DNA from 3 places in the Rouxiella badensis genome. Region 3 is predicted to be linked to each of the others. Evidence: predicted binding sites of a transcription regulator. Region 3 holds the regulator's gene; each other region holds the start of a gene.

Region 1 (3,285 bases), 910 kb from region 3:
CGCGGCGTCTTCAAACTCCAGATTCTGCGCATGCTGGTACATCTTCGCTTCCAGCTCGCGAATGCGTTGCTCCAGCGCCTTCGGCGTAAGTGCCTTGACCGTTGAAGCCGCCTGCGCTTCACGCAGCTCTTTGTTTTTCTTGAATTTCGGCTGTCCAAGCTGAAGAATGTCGCCGATTTTCTTGTTCAGACCCTGCGGCGTAATGCCCCTTTCGAGGTTGTAGGCCTCCTGTTTCGCGCGGCGACGCTCGGTCTCGCCGATAGCCTTAGCCATCGAGTTGGTAATCTTGTCGCCGTACAGAATCGCCTTGCCGTTAAGGTTACGCGCCGCACGACCAATGGTCTGGATAAGCGAACGCTCAGAGCGCAGGAAGCCTTCTTTATCGGCATCGAGAATCGCCACCAGCGATACCTCCGGCATGTCCAAACCCTCTCGCAACAGGTTGATCCCCACCAGCACGTCAAACTCGCCCAGACGCAGGTCACGAATTATCTCGACGCGCTCGACGGTGTCGATGTCTGAGTGCAGGTAACGCACCTTCTCACCGTGCTCCTCGAGGTATTCGGTGAGATCTTCGGCCATGCGCTTGGTCAAGGTCGTCACCAGCACGCGCTCGTTGATCGCCACGCGTTTGCGGATCTCAGACAGCAGATCGTCGACCTGCGTGCTCACTGGCCGCACTTCAATCAGCGGATCGAGCAGCCCGGTCGGCCTGACCACCTGGTCTATCACGTCGCCACCGGATTTCTCCAGCTCATAGTTGCCCGGTGTCGCCGAGACGTAAATGCTCTGCGGGGCCAGCGCCTCGAACTCTTCAAAGCGCAGCGGACGGTTGTCCAGCGCCGAGGGCAAACGGAAACCGTACTCCACCAGCGTCTCTTTGCGCGAACGGTCGCCTTTGTACATGCCGCCTATCTGCGGAATGGTGACATGGGACTCATCGACAATCAGCAGCCCATCAGCAGGCAGGTAGTCAAACAGCGTCGGTGGCGGCATACCTTCGCCACGCCCGGAGAGATAGCGCGAGTAGTTTTCGATGCCCGAGCAGTAGCCGAGCTCGTTCATCATCTCAAGGTCGAACTGGGTACGCTGGCTGATACGTTGCTCTTCCAGCAGCTTGTTGTTCGCCAGCAGATTCTTGCGCCGGTCGGCCAGCTCGACTTTTATCTCTTCCATCGCCTGCACGATGCGCTCACGCGGCGTCACGTAGTGCGTTTTCGGGTAAATAGTAAAGCGAGGCACTTCCTGCGATACCTGTCCGGTCAGTGGATCGAACAGTGAAAGCCGCTCAACCTCGTCGTCGAACAGCTCGACGCGCAGCGCCAGGTCATCAGACTCGGCCGGGAAGATGTCGATAACCTCGCCACGAACGCGAAACGTACTGCGCTGGAAAGCCTGGTCATTGCGCGCATACTGCAGCTCGGCAAGACGGCGCAGAATTGAACGCTGATCGATGATCATGCCCTTGGTCAGGTGCAGCATCATCTTCAGATAGAGGTCAGGGTCGCCCAGACCATAGATGGCAGAGACCGAGGCCACCACTATCACGTCTTTGCGTTCAAGCAACGCCTTGGTCGCCGAGAGTCGCATCTGCTCGATGTGTTCGTTAACCGAGGCGTCTTTCTCGATAAAGGTATCGGAGCTCGGCACGTAGGCTTCGGGCTGATAATAATCGTAATAGGAAACAAAATATTCCACCGCGTTCTCGGGGAAGAACTCTTTCATCTCACCATAGAGCTGCGCCGCCAGCGTTTTGTTGGGCGCCAACACCATGGTGGGCCGGTTCAGGTCGGCAATCACGTTGGCGACGGTGAACGTTTTGCCTGAGCCGGTCACGCCCAGCAGCGTCTGGTGCGCCAGACCGTTTTCCAGCCCTTCTTCAAGGCGGCGAATAGCCTCAGGCTGATCGCCCGAAGGTTTGAATTCGGAATGTAGTTTGAATACTTTGCTCATTGCGGGCTACCTGAGATGAGAACGTGCGAGACCGGAGAGGAAGTATGGAATACTCACTCACCTTGTCAAATGGAACATAGACAAGCTTGGACTAAACATTATACTGGATAAAAACCCAGCATCAAGCTACGATTCTTTCTTGAGCGGTCGGATTGCACTTTTTCAGGTAACGCCGTCCACCCATTTTCCCCATCAAGGGACATTTATCCCCAGATTCTATCGCGAATTAACTTTTGCAAGCTCGACTGACGAAAACTTACACAATCACTAGGGTCAGACAAGGGTGCTCTTGATTTTAATTAACCTATTGATAAATAGGATTTTCCCTAAAAAGTCGAGAATGCGGGCAAACTAAGCTCAACCCGCGCCCCGACTCGCCTGTAGCAACTTTTATAACTCTCATGCACAAGGTTATCCACAGGAATAGTGGATAAGTCTCAGCGCGCCGCTTGGGCCGTGCGCTGACAAAAATAGACATTTAGCCTTTGGTGCCTCATTTGACGTTTTTTTAGTTATTTTTTTACACTTTTATTTCTTTATATATTCAGTTTTGACCTAGAAAAAGCCGCTCTTTTGGATTGCAAAATTGATATGTGCATCTCATCAGGATTTTTCTGCTCTCTCCTTGCCTTTTGCTTGCACCAAAACTTCCAGCCTCAGCACTGGCAAAGTGCACCTCGAATCCTCAACTTGTCCGATAACATTAATTTTGGTAATGCATTGGCACAGGGTAGGCCTGCCGCAGCCTCGCGGTGCCTGCTTCACAATCCTTTAAGACTTATCTTTTTAAACTTGGCCCAAGAGTTGCAGTATTAGTCCAAAGGGTTAGCTTTACAGATAATGTGCTGATTAATCTTATGCCCACTAATTCTCTATTTTTTAGCAACAGTGAATGCTTTTAAGGCGAAAAAACGTCAGTTTTAGCCGTTTAGCACTGCGGGATGGCCGTTTGTCACTTGTTAATGCTGTTTAAATGCGAGACTTAAACGGAATTTAATCCTGTGTTAACAGACTAACGGCATCGAAAAAATGTCAGAAATATGACAGGGGTTGTCAATGTTGTGTTCAACGGAACGCCGAACAAATGAGGAACAACTGATGCTAAGTGTAAAAGCGGTTAACCAGTTTTATGGTCAAAATCATATCCTGTGGGACATCAATCTCGAGCTTTACCGCGGCCAGTGCAACTGCCTGATAGGCCGTAATGGCGTCGGTAAAACGACGTTGGTTAACTGCATAATGGGCCATTTGCCGGTTAAAAGTGGCTCGATGATCTGGCATTCTGCTAACCAGGAGCCGCAAAACCTGCTGGCACTGCCGGTGGAAACACGC
Region 2 (3,285 bases), 1.6 Mb from region 3:
CATAGTTCTGCAACTGACTGTAAATGGCTTTACGTTTAGCCTCGTCTAGCGTTTGTGCCGCTTCATTGAGCCATGCCGAGACTTTGGGATCGTCGGTGCGGCTGTAGTTAATCGCTCCTCCGGCGTTGATCGGCAGGTAATGGTTTTCGATGTCCAGACCGTCGGTATCGTCGTGGGAATTGGCGATGGAGCCGTAGTTACCGTTTTTGATGTACTGGAAGTAGGTGCCGGGATCGACGTAGCGGATCTTTAGCTCAATCCCTAGACGCTGGCGGGCCTGCGCCTGTAGCGCCTCCAGCAGCACGTCGCGCTGGTCACGCACCGTCACCTGAGACTGGACAACCAGAATGCTCAGACGTGCGCCGTTTTTGGTACGAATGCCGTCTGAGCCCTTGGTCGTCCAGCCTGCTTCATCGAGCAGTTTGTTCGCCAACTGCGGATTGTTGCCGTATTTGCCTTCAATGCTTTTGTCATAAAGCGGGTCGATGGGCGAAGTAATCCCCCAGCTGTGAATGCGGTGGCCGCGATAAATAGACGTCAGAATACCTGCAACGTCAAGCCCTTGCAGCAGCGCCTGACGCACGTTCAGCTCCTGCGTTGGGCCATCTTTGACGTTCAAAAACAGCGAGTAAGGCGTGCCGGTATTCGGCGCACTTTGATAGCTATAGTCTGGGTTGTCAATGAACTCTCCGGCGTCGTTACCGGAGATACCCTCGATGGCATCCACCTGACCGGAGAGCAGTGCACCGGTACGCACCGACGACTCTGGCAGAATGCGGTAGGTGATGCTGTTGAGGTAAGCCGGTCCCTGATGCGCAGCATTGCCGGAGGACCAGTGATAGTCCGGGTTACGTACGAAGACAATCTGCTGATTCTTGTCCCAGCGCTTGAGGATAAAAGGCCCGGTTCCCGCGATATCGGTACCGCCCGACTTCAAATCTGCCGCCTTCCACGAGGACGGAGAAATAAGTTTCAACCAGCTAATATAAGACAGGAACGGGCTATAGACCGCCTTGAGGGTGACCACCACGGTATAATCGTCCGGCGTTGCAATATTGGCAATGCGCGAGCCTATCACGCACATTGTTGAGCCGGCGCAATAGGTCAGGTTCTGAAGATTTTTAAAGTTCTCGGCAACCGCTGAGGCATTAAATTTCTCGCCGTTCGAAAATTTCACGTCCTGGCGTAAATGGAAGGTATAGGTTTTATGGTCTTTACTGATTTCATAGCCGGTTGCCAGCCATGGAATATAGCTGCCGTCGGCTTTACGCGCCAACAGCGATTCAAACGCCGCTCGCTGAACTAATTCCACTTTGGTCTGCCCGTTAAACTGTGGATTCAGCGTCGTGGGGTTGGTTTCAATGCCCCAGATAAAATCTCCGCCCTGTTGCGGTGTTTGCGGGGAATTATCGGCGGCATAAAGAGGATGGAGGGCGGAAATAACGAGTAAAGAAATTGCACTTATTGAATATTTCATAAAGTTCTCATCAAAAGATCAGGCAATTATTCCCGAGGGTGATAAATAAGAAGAGCTAATCATGGTAATTACGGCTTATTCAAAGAGACGGATTATTATTGATGAGCGGGTTTTATGAGTAAAATCACAATAATTGCTTAGGAATGAAAATAAAAAGCTTAGGTTTACGTTATTGAGGGTGAGGAATAGAGGTTTTATTCCCTGACGCCGGAAATACTTTAGCGCCAGGGAAGGGGGTGTTCATTTTCAACGATGATAGCAATCAGGCGGCTTTTACCGCACGGATTTTCTTCTCGCTAACGGCATTTTCAGCATCAGGCTGCTCGGCAGCGGGCTGGATTTCTGCTTTGTCTGATTCTGCGTTGGCATCAGCATCAGGAACCTTGCTGGTGCGCAGAATATGCTGAACCGCCTCTTTCTGCTCTGCAAAGAACAACCCCATGCTTTCTGCCTGCGTTTCGTCTAGCTCAAGGTTACTCTGCAATAACCAGTCTGAGAACGCTTCGGCCATGTCGAGCATTTTGTCATAGGCATCGGCTTCTTTTTTACTGGCAAAAGTCATTTTTTCTTCACCTTTTCTAACGACAACAAATTTTGTTTCAACAGCCATGGTTTACTCCTTATACTGTAATTATGTACAGTGTATCAGACGCGCGTGAAAAGTGCAGCCTCTGATGGCAATTTTTGTGAGGCGAGCAAGGAATTCGCCGACGGTTCGCCGGGGAGTTGTTGTTAGAAGGAATAACGTCATTCTGGCATTATGTTGGCCTGATTCACCGGCCATTCAACGGATGCCCGGCTTTTTTATGCCTTTTTAGGGCAGATGTTTCCATTCTGATTACAAAGACATTATTGTTTATTGCGATAACAATCACTCTATCTCGCGCCCTTGCCCGCGCGACTCGAAGGAATGGATTTAATGACCCCACAGATTGCGTTGCTGGTTTTAAATACCCTTACTGAAGAACATCAGGCGAGGGTGGCGCAGGCCTGCGACGCCACCTTTGCGCAGACCGACGAATCGCGCGCTACCGCTATTCGGGAGAAGGGCGCTGAATTTAGGGCCGTGCTTACCATTGGGCTGCTTGGCCTGACGCGTGAAGAGATGGAGGCCATGCCGAAGCTGGAGATTATTTGCTGCATGGGCGCGGGGTACGAAGGCATTGATATTGAGGCCGCCCGAGCGCGCGGCATCGTGGTCGTCAACGGGCGTGGCACGAATGATAACTGTGCGGCCGACCACGCGATGGGGCTGGTCATTGCCACCGTGCGTAATTTCCGCAGACTCGACAAACTCTGCCGTGACGGCGTCTGGCGGACCTCCATTCCTCAGCCGACCAACGTGTCGGGTAAACGCATGGGAATTTACGGATTGGGCACCATCGGCGAGAAAATCGCCAGACGCGCGCAGGGGTTTGATATGGCGATTGGCTATCACAATCGGCGCGCCAAGGCAGACTCGGCCTATCGCTATTTTGATAACCTGCTCGACCTCGCTGCATGGTGCGACATTCTGGTTTGCGCTGCCCCGGGCGGTGCCGAAACCAAACACAGCATTGATGCTGCGGTGCTGGAAAAACTCGGGCCAGAGGGTTATCTGATTAATATCGGGCGCGGCAGTTTGGTCGAGACGTCTCTCCTCGCCGCGGCCCTGCGCGACGGGGTGATTGCGGGGGCGGGAATCGACGTCTATGAGACCGAACCCCAGCGCCCCGAGGCATTACTGGACCTCGACAATCTGTTGATTACGCCGCACCTCGCCGGTTGGTCACCTGAGGCGACGCAGGCGCAGCTGAGTCTGTTCCTCG
Region 3 (3,285 bases):
GTACGACGAATAAAGAACGCGCCCAGGCGGCGGAAGATAGGTCCGGCCGGCCAGAAGTTCAGGTTGATCCCTGCCGCGATGTGCGGAGGCACCAAGCCTTGATGATAGAGCACGTAAGACAGCAGCAGGTAGTCCATGTGGCTGCGGTGGCAAGGCACATAAACAATCTCCTGACCGTCCAGAGCCAGCTGACGCACACGCTCGGCGTTATGAACGTTGATCCCTTTATACAGACGGTTCCAGGTCCAGCTCAGCACGCGGTCAGAAAGGCGAACCGCTTCATAATTGAAGTCGGCGGCAATCTCTTCCATTAGGTCAATGGCGTTTTGCTGGGCCTTGTCGTGGGAGATTTTTTTGCTACGTGCTTCATCTTCAACGGCTTTTTCAATCGCTTTGGAGGCCAGTAGCTTGTTGAACAAGTCCTGACGAACCGGAAGACGGGGGCCGACTGCGGCCAGACGCTGACGCGAGAAATGCATACGCGCAACGCGGGCGAGCTTGTGGGCGATGGTTTTGTCGGTACCGTGTTGGGTGGCCATATCGCGCAGCGACACGGTGTTAGAGAAGCGAACAAAGCTGTCGCGGCCTAACCACAGCACGGCAAAGAATTTCTGAATGCCGTTCAACACGCGCAGATGCGGAGTTTCCTGACCTTCACGGCCCGGCGCGCGGCCAAACATCACCGAAACAGGCAGCATCTGAATATCAAGATTCGGATTATTTCGGTGCAGGTCCAGATAGTCATGGAACAGCTTCACCGATTCCTGTTTAGGCTGATAATAGGAGAAAACACGTGGCCCTTCACCGATGAAAACGTGACTCGGCAGTTGAACGCCGTCTATTTCCAGAGGAATGAGCGGGTCGGGCAGATTCTGCGCGAGGCATTGTGCCCGCAGTGTCAGAAGATCGGCCTTGGAGTTGTACGGCAAAACATACAGAATTGGACGCGTTGGATCTAAACGCAACTCCGTCACGGGATCTGTAGGAATGACCTTGCTTCTTACCAGCAAATTTAGCGGTAAATTCAGTAAGGTATAATAAAGTCTACGCCATCCTGACATAAAAAACGTAAAGCCTCTTGTTAGCAATTCGCCGCAAGGATACCAGAAAGCAGGTATGAGATCTGTGGTGATAGGACAACGAATTCAGGCTAAAATGCCTAAAAATCACATTAAGACTTAAAAATAATGGCAAATCAGGTCACTGGGTTTACCCGAATTTATAAGGCAGCCGGCTATTCTATCAAGGGAATTACCGCCGCCTGGAAGCATGAAGCCGCATTCCGTCAGGAAGCTATCGTCGTTGTCCCCGCCATCTTACTGGCATTTTACCTTGATGTTAGCAGCATCGAACGAATATTAATGGTTGGCGCACTCATTTTAGTGCTGGTTGTTGAATTACTGAACAGTGCGGTAGAAGCGGCAATCGACCGAATTGGCTCTGAAATACACCCACTTTCTGGGCGTGCGAAGGATATGGGTTCCGCTGCTGTTTCAATCACCATTGGCTTTGCGCTTTTCACCTGGGCAGTCATCCTGGTGCCGCACTGGCTTTGAATATTTCATACTTCTTAATGTCTGTTTTTGCAGATTCTTAGGTTTTAATTCCGCCAGTACCTGTATATACTCACAGCTGGACTGTATAAACAACCAGGGGGCGGAATGAAAGCTTTAACGACCAGACAACAAGAGGTCTATGACCTTATACGCGATCATATTTCGACCACGGGTATGCCGCCAACACGTGCAGAAATTGCCACCCGTCTGGGATTCCGCTCGCCTAACGCCGCTGAAGAACACCTGAAAGCGCTGGCACGTAAAGGCGTTATCGAGATTGTTTCCGGCGCTTCTCGCGGCATTCGTTTGCTGATGGAAGAAGAAGCCGGGCTACCGCTGATTGGCCGCGTGGCCGCCGGTGAGCCATTACTGGCGACTCAGCATATTGAAGGGCACTATCAGGTTGACCCAGGTATGTTCAAACCGAGCGCCGACTTCCTGCTGCGTGTCAGCGGCATGTCGATGCGTGATATTGGTATTTTAGACGGCGACCTTCTGGCGGTTCACAAAACGCAGGACGTCCGTAACGGGCAGGTTGTTGTCGCACGCATTGACGACGAAGTGACCGTTAAGCGTCTTAAAAAGCAGGGCAATACCGTGCAGCTGCTGCCTGAAAACAGCGAGTTCGAACCTATTGTGGTCGATCTTCGCGAGCAAAACTTTAGCATTGAAGGACTGGCGGTCGGCGTTATCCGCAACGGCGACTGGATCTAATCAGCCTCCGCTTTTGGCGTTAGCCATTTACACAGTCTCGTTTTGCCTGTCGCCCCTTCATTGGGGCGATATTGTTTCTGTCACACGAAGACCTGTTATTCATAAGCCGTTGTTGTTTATATAATCCGTTAAACCACGAATCGTCATCACAGCCTGGGCTCTCACACCATTATGCGATCGCTTTTCTCTTTGCCTGCTTTAAGAAAAACCTTTCTAAGCCCTGCCGACAAGGCGCTCTGGCTTCTCGCCCTCCCGATGATCTTCTCCAACATTACCGTGCCCTTGCTGGGTTTGGTTGATACAGCAGTGATTGGTCATCTTGATAGCCCTGATTATCTTGGCGGTGTCGCCGTCGGGGCAATGGTCACCAGCTTCCTATTTATGCTATTGCTCTTCCTGCGTATGAGCACCACCGGAATGACCGCGCAGGCGCTGGGGGCGCGGAATAACCTTCTGCTGGCCCGCGCGTTCGTGCAGCCGTTTTTGTTGGCACTGATTGCCGGTACGCTCATTTTCCTGTTTCGCCAGCCGTTGATTTCCGCCGCATTGCACATCGTGGGCGGCAGTCAGGCGGTGCTCCAGCAGGCGCAAATATTCCTCTCGATTCGCTGGTATAGCGCCCCTGCGTCGCTGGCGAACCTAGTGATTCTCGGCTGGTTGCTCGGGGCCCAGTATGTGCGTGCGCCGGTCATCATGCTGATAGTAGGCAATCTGCTTAACGTTATTCTTGACCTGTGGCTGGTGGTCGGGTTGGGATGGAACGTCAAGGGTGCGGCCGTTGCTACCGCCTGCTCCGAATATGCCACGCTGGCTTTGGGACTGTGGCTAGTTTCCATTGTGATGAGAAGACACGGAATAAGTATTGAGCTGCTGAAAGACGCATGGCGCGGCAATCTGCGCCAGCTGATCGCGCTTAATCGGGACATTATGCTGCGTTCCCTGCTGGTGCAGCTGTGCTTCTCTTCCCTTACTATCATCGGTGCGCGACTCGGGACGGAGATCGTTGCCGTCAACG

What was found. The regulator LexA, encoded in region 3, represses DNA repair genes until DNA is damaged. The targets are predictions, from matches to a motif close to TNCTGTATGTACATACAGNA.
Region 1: uvrB (excinuclease ABC subunit UvrB) is a predicted target of LexA. The motif match lies at 2,055-2,074, and genes of this name have one in related genera.
Region 2: O1V65_RS09570 (YebG family protein) is a predicted target of LexA. The motif match lies at 2,101-2,120, and genes of this name have one in related genera.

What each region holds. Positions count from the first base shown of each region.
Region 1 is NZ_CP114062.1:2,799,285-2,802,569, forward strand. Features, by position in the region: gene uvrB (excinuclease ABC subunit UvrB) at 1-1,953, opposite strand, end outside; gene O1V65_RS12970 (ABC transporter ATP-binding protein) at 3,052-3,285, shown strand, end outside.
Region 2 is NZ_CP114062.1:2,069,288-2,072,572, reverse strand. Features, by position in the region: gene O1V65_RS09575 (ABC transporter substrate-binding protein) at 1-1,477, opposite strand, end outside; gene O1V65_RS09570 (YebG family protein) at 1,740-2,087, opposite strand; gene O1V65_RS09565 (2-hydroxyacid dehydrogenase) at 2,397-3,285, shown strand, end outside.
Region 3 is NZ_CP114062.1:3,710,724-3,714,008, reverse strand. Features, by position in the region: gene plsB (glycerol-3-phosphate 1-O-acyltransferase PlsB) at 1-1,061, opposite strand, end outside; gene O1V65_RS17125 (diacylglycerol kinase) at 1,188-1,556, shown strand; gene lexA (transcriptional repressor LexA) at 1,662-2,270, shown strand; gene dinF (MATE family efflux transporter DinF) at 2,442-3,285, shown strand, end outside.